3 regions of the Clostridium sp. NSJ-145 genome follow, and region 2 is predicted to be linked to each of the others. Evidence: predicted binding sites of a transcription regulator. Region 2 holds the regulator's gene; each other region holds the start of a gene.
What was found. The regulator HrcA, encoded in region 2, represses chaperone genes, less so after heat shock. The targets are predictions, from matches to a motif close to TGTTAGCACTCNNNNNNNNNGAGTGCTAACA.
Positions count from the first base shown of each region.

Region 1: the regulator HrcA is predicted to act here: its motif matches at 850-880, upstream of htpG (molecular chaperone HtpG).
Region 3: the regulator HrcA is predicted to act here: its motif matches at 1,109-1,139, upstream of groES (co-chaperone GroES).

Region 1 is NZ_JAJNOS010000016.1:69,189-71,474, reverse strand. It holds gene LQE93_RS13930 (ROK family protein) at 1-496, shown strand, start outside; gene htpG (molecular chaperone HtpG) at 914-2,286, shown strand, end outside.
Region 2 is NZ_JAJNOS010000012.1:91,004-93,289, forward strand. It holds gene hemW (radical SAM family heme chaperone HemW) at 1-69, shown strand, start outside; gene hrcA (heat-inducible transcriptional repressor HrcA) at 257-1,288, shown strand; gene grpE (nucleotide exchange factor GrpE) at 1,308-1,901, shown strand; gene dnaK (molecular chaperone DnaK) at 1,964-2,286, shown strand, end outside.
Region 3 is NZ_JAJNOS010000008.1:139,264-141,549, forward strand. It holds gene LQE93_RS09015 (4Fe-4S dicluster domain-containing protein) at 1-913, shown strand, start outside; gene groES (co-chaperone GroES) at 1,169-1,453, shown strand; gene groL (chaperonin GroEL) at 1,469-2,286, shown strand, end outside.

The sequences.
Region 1 (2,286 bases), on a different contig from region 2:
AGACTCTAAGATACTTCTTGGCAGTATAGGAATTGCAGGTGAACTAGGTCATTTTTCTATAAATTCAGAAGGAAAAAAGTGTACTTGTGGAAATATAGGATGTTATGAACAATATGCTTCTACAACGGCTTTAATAAAAATAGTTAGAGATAAATTTGAAGAGTTAGATATTCTTTCATTTAAAAAAGAAGATTTAAATGGGAAGGTTATTTTTGAAGAAGTATCAAGAGGAAATAAAAAGCTTCAAGAAATATTAGATGAATGGATTATTAATATTGGAAAAGGATTAGTAAGTCTAGTTCATATATTTAATCCTGAAATTATTATAATTGGTGGAGGGGTTAGTAAACAAGAAGAATTTTTTATAAAACCTCTAAGGAAATATGTATTAGAAAATGTGATGAAGAGGTTTGGAGAAAATTTAAGATTAGAAGCTGCAGAACTAGGTAATAATGCAGGATTAGTAGGAGCTGTATACTATAATATTCAGCAATAAATGCATGTAAAGATTTATTATTTTTAAGAATATCATATATATTTAATATAAAGTAGAAAAGAAAATTTTATAGCTCATAGTTATAGACAAAGAGGAAAGTAGTTTATAATTATGGCTATATTTTTTATCTATTAATATTAAATATAAATTTTTATTACTGTTCATACGATATAAAATTTTTATAGTAAATGTAGGTTAGTTAAAGTAAAAATAGGAGCTTATTAATTACATGTATAATTCTTAGCTTTTTGATGTTAATTTTAAGAAATAAATAAATACGACTTTTTTTGAGAAAATACTGTCAAATTAGATAGATTGACAATAAATTGAAAAAATGATATAACATAAATTGTGATTAGCACTCAGCTAAGTAGAGTGCTAATAAAAATATCTTTACAGTAGAAGGGGAGATTTAAATTGGAAAAGAAGCAATTTAAAGCAGAATCAAAGAGATTATTAGATATTGTTATTAACTCTATTTATACACATAGAGAGATATTTTTAAGAGAGTTAATATCGAATGCAAGTGATGCTATTGATAAAATTTATTATAAAAGTTTAAGTGACAGTTCGCTTACATTTAATAAAGAAGATTATTTTATTAAAATAACACAAGATAAAGAAGCTAAGACATTAACAATATCTGATACAGGTATTGGTATGACAAAAGAAGACTTAGAAGAAAACTTAGGAACTATAGCAAAAAGTGGATCTCTTAAGTTTAAAGAAGAAAATGAAATAAAAGATGGGTATGATATAATTGGTCAATTCGGTGTAGGATTCTACTCAGCATTCTTAGTTGCAGATAAAGTTACTGTAATAACAAAAGCTTTTGGAAGTGATAAAGCTTATAAATGGGAATCAGAAGGCGTTGATGGATATTCAATAGAAGATGCTACAAAAGATTCATATGGTACAGATATAATATTACATCTTAAAGAAAACACTGAAGATGAAAATTTTGATGAATACTTAAATGAATATAGAATAAAATCATTAATCAAGAAGTATTCTGACTTTATAAGATATCCAATTAAGTTAGACGTAACTAAGTCAAAGCTTAAAGAAGGTTCAGAAAGTGATTATGAAGAGTATAAAGAAGAAGAAACTGTAAATAGTATGGTTCCAATCTGGAGAAGAAACAAATCTGAGCTTACAGACGAAGATTACAACAACTTCTATATGGAAAAAAGATTTGGTTTTGATAAACCATTAAAACATATCCATATAAGTGTTGATGGTATGGTAAGCTATAATTCAATTCTTTATATTCCAGAAAACTTACCATTTAACTATTACACTAAAGACTATGAAAAGGGCTTAGAGCTTTATTCAAATGGTGTATTAATAATGGAGAAATGTGGAGACCTTTTACCAGATTACTTTGGATTTGTTAAAGGTATTGTAGATTCACAAGATTTATCTCTTAATATCTCAAGAGAATTATTACAACATGATAGACAATTAAAGCGTATTGCTAAGAACATAAATAATAAAATTAAAAATGAATTAGAAAATATGCTTAAAAATGATAGAGAGTCTTATGATAAGTTCTATAAGACATTTGGAAGACAATTAAAATTTGGTGTTTATGAGGAATTCGGTGCTAATAAGGAAACTCTACAAGATTTAATAATGTTCTATTCTTCAAAAGAAAAGAAGATGGTTACTTTAGCTGAATACGTAGAAAGAATGCCAGAAGATCAAAAATACATCTACTATGCAGTTGGGGAATCAAATGAAAGAATTGAAAAGCTTCCACAAACTGAATTAGTTAAGGATAAAGGATA
Region 2 (2,286 bases):
ATATACCTAACATCAATAGGGATGGACTTTTCTAATAATGTAATGGCAGAATTTATATTAGACAAATAAATGAAATGGTAGTAAATGAAAGAAAAATAAAGGAAATAAGAGATAAACTTGAAAAAATAAAAAGTTATAAAAAATATTCTGAAAATTTAACGTAATATGAAATTGACAAAAAAGCTAAAGAATAATATATTGTTAATGTAGTCATTAGCACTCGAACTTAATGAGTGCTAACAATAGGAGTGGTGTTATGGCTATTGATGAAAGAAAAATAAAAATATTACAAGCCATCATTAATGACTATATTATGACAGGTGAACCTGTTGGATCAAGAACGATAGCTAAGAAATATAACTTAGGAGTAGGATCTGCAACTATTAGAAATGAGATGGCGGATCTAGAAGAAATGGGTTACTTAGAGCAACCCCATACATCTTCAGGGAGAATACCTTCAAGTAAGGGATACAGACTATATGTAGATAGGTTAATGGAGAAGGCTCAGTTAAGTAAAGAGGAAGAATTAAAGATTAAAGAATATATAATTAATTCTGCTATGTACGAAGTAGATAAAATATTAAAAGAAGCCTGTGTATTACTTTCTGAACTTACAAATTTAACATGTATAGTGCAAACACCTTCAATGAAGAGAAGCTATATTAAATCTATTCAGCTTATAAAAATAGATGAATCAAATTTAATTTCAGTTATTGTTACAGATAGTGGAGTAATTAAAAATCATAGAATTAAAATTAGTAATATGCCACCTAGTGATAAATTAGCTAGAATTAATGATGTTTTAAATAGTAAATTGAAGAATTTGACGATTGAAGCAATTAATTTAGAAGTTATAAATGAAGTTAAAAAAGAACTAGCAGGATTTGATGATTTATTTAATGCTATACTTCCAGCTTTATATGAAAGTTTAAATAGCAGCGATAAAGAAGAATTAGTGGTAGAAGGAACTACAAATTTATTTAATTACCCTGAATATAATGATATTGAAAAAGCTAAAGAGATGATTCAACTTATAAGTAACAAGGATTGTGTAATAGAGTTGTTAGAGCCAGATGGTGATATAACTGTAAGAATTGGTGATGAAAACTATATTCCTGAAGCTAAAGAATGTTCTGTAATAACAGCAGAGTATACATTAGGAGGTAGAGCAATAGGAAGTATAGGACTGATAGGTCCTAGAAGAATTAATTATTCTAAGGTGCTTTCTATAATGGCTCAAGTGATGAAGGAATTAAATAAAAGTCTTAAAAATCAAAGTCTTGATTAATGATTGTTGAGGTGTAGTAATGGAAGAGAAAAGAGAGTTAGAACAAGATGAAGTTCTTGAAGAGGTTAAAGAAAAAGAAACTAATGAAGAGATAGTTGAAGAAGTAGAAGACACTACAGAAGAAGTAGTGGAAGAAAATAATGAAGAGGATACACTATCTATGGTAAGAAAGTTAAAAGATGAAAAAAAGAAACTTGATAATGAACTTAATACATTAAAAGATAGATTAATGAGACTATCGGCTGAGTATGATAACTTTAGAAAAAGAACAAGTAAAGAAAAAGAAGGTATTTATACAGATGCTTGTGTTGATGTATTAAAGGAATTAGTACCTGTTTTAGATAATCTTGAAAGAGCTATTGCTGTAGATGGTAGCGTTGAAGACCTTAAAAAAGGTATAGAAATGACTATAAAAGGATTCCAATCATCTTTAGAAAAATTAGGTGTTGAAGAAATAGATACTACTTCAGGATTTGATCCAAACTTTCATCAAGCAGTAATGCATGTTCAAGATGAAAATTTTGAAAAGAATTCAGTAGCAGAAGTATTCTTAAAAGGATATAAAAGAAATGACAAGATAATTAGATATACTATGGTAAAAGTAGCAAACTAATTTAATTTTATAAAAGTAAATAAGATTCTAAATTATAGATAGATTTCGAGGAGGAAATTATTATGGGAAAAATTATAGGTATTGATTTAGGTACAACAAATTCATGTGTAGCCGTTATGGAAGGTGGAGAACCAGTAGTTATTGCTAACTCTGAAGGTGCAAGAACTACTCCATCAGTAGTATCTTTCCAAGCAAACGGAGAAAGATTAGTAGGGCAAGTTGCTAAAAGACAAGCGATTACAAATCCTGATCATACAATAATCTCTATAAAGAGAGAAATGGGAACTGACCACAAAACTAAGATTGATGACAAAACTTATTCACCACAAGAAATATCAGCAATGATTCTTCAAAAAATCAAAGCAGATGCTGAAGCTTATTTAGG
Region 3 (2,286 bases), on a different contig from region 2:
ATCTTGTATGAGATCATGTCCTTTTGGAGCTATATCAGATAAGAGTTTAATAGTTCCTGTTGCTAAGAGATTGGGAAGACATAGAAAGATGTATGCAGTAGTAGCACCAGCTATAACAGGACAATTTGGACCAACTATGAATTATGGTAAGATAAGAAATGCTTTTAAAGCTTTAGGATTTGAAGATATGGTTGAAGCAGCTTTAGGGGCTGATGCTGTTACAGTTCATGAAAGTAATGAATTTGTAGAAAGAATGGAAAGAGGAGATAAGTATATGACTAACTCTTGCTGTCCAGGATTCCTAAGCTTTATAGAAAAAATCAACCCAAGTGAAAAAGATAGAATATCAAAAACAGTATCTCCTATGGTAGCAACTGCAAGATATATCAAGAGCAAAGAACCAGATGCTAAGGTAGTATTTGTTGGACCATGCACGGCTAAAAAAGGAGAAGCAGTTAGATTAGGAGTAAGTGAGGCAGTAGATTATGTATTAACCTTTGAAGAGTTATTAGCTTTATTTGAAGCCTTTGATGTAAATCCTTTTGATATGGAAGACGAAAATGTTAATGATGCTTCAATATTTGGAAGAGGATTTGGTATGGCTGGAGGACTTACAGCAGCTATACAAAACTATGTATCTGATAGTGGATGTAAGGCAGAATTTAAACCAGTTCAAGTTTCAGGATTAGATTGTAAGAAAACCATGAATCTTGCTAAAATGGGTAAATTACAAGGAAATTTTATAGAAGGTATGATGTGTGAAGGTGGATGTATAAATGGTGCTGGAACAATAGTGCCACCACTTAGAGCAAGAGGAGCTTTTACTAAGATTAATAATAGAACTACAATTAAGGCTGTTCTTAAGAATAGTACATTAAGTGAGTTTGAAGATATAAATCTTGAGAGAGAATAGCAACATAAGAGGAATTGAAAATTTCAGTTCCTCTTATATTTTTGTAATAGTTTGAAAAGTTATAAGAATGAATGAAAAAATGAGTTATAATAAAATAAATAGTTCTAATTGGTAATATTTAACCATATTAAGGTAATAATATAAAAAGTAGTTGTTGAAAGATTTAGACTAAAAAGATATATTATAAATATAAGTTGTTAGCACTCAATAATGGTGAGTGCTAAAAATAAAAGTATATTTTTAGGAGGAAGTAAGATGAATATAAAACCATTAGGTGATAGAGTAGTAATTAAAAAATTAGAAGCTGAGACTACAACGAAGAGTGGAATAGTTTTATCAGGTACAGCGAAAGAAAGACCACAAGAAGCTGAAGTTATGGCTGTAGGACCAGGAGCTGTTCATGAAGGTAAGAGAATAGAAATGGAAGTTAAAGTTGGAGATAAAGTATTATATTCTAAATATGCAGGAACAGAAGTTAAGGTTGACGGAGAAGAATACACAATATTAAAACAAGATGATATTTTAGCTATAGTTGAATAGGGAGGTTTTTGAGAGATGGCAAAGATGATTCAATTTGGAGAAGAAGCAAGAAGAGCTATGCAAGCTGGTGTTGATAAGCTAGCTGATACAGTAAAAGTTACTTTAGGACCTAAAGGAAGAAATGTAGTATTAGATAAAAAATTTGGTTCACCACTTATAACTAACGATGGTGTATCAATTGCAAGAGAAATAGAATTAGAAGATCCATATGAAAATATGGGAGCTCAATTAGTTAAAGAAGTTGCAACTAAAACTAACGATGTTGCAGGGGATGGTACAACTACAGCTACTCTTTTAGCTCAAGCTATTATAAGAGAAGGGTTAAAGAACGTAACTGCAGGAGCAAATCCAATATTACTTAGAAATGGTATAAAAAAAGCTGTTGATGTTGCAGTAGAAGAAATTAAAAATAGTTCTAAGCCTGTAAATGGTAAAGAAGATATAGCTAGAGTTGCTGCTATATCAGCTGCAGATGATGAAATAGGTAATCTTATAGCAGATGCTATGGAAACAGTAGGTAACGAGGGCGTTATAACTGTAGAAGAATCTAAATCAATGGGTACTGAACTAGAAGTAGTTGAAGGTATGCAATTTGATAGAGGATATGTATCAGCTTATATGGTAACTGATACAGAAAAAATGGAAGCTGTTTTAGATAATCCACTTATCTTAATAACTGATAAGAAGATTTCTAATATACAAGAAATACTTCCAATATTAGAGCAAATAGTTCAATCAGGAAGAAAGTTATTAATTATAGCTGAAGATATTGAAGGGGAAGCTATGACTACATTAGTAGTTAATAAGTTAAGAGGAACTTTCAATTGTGTAGC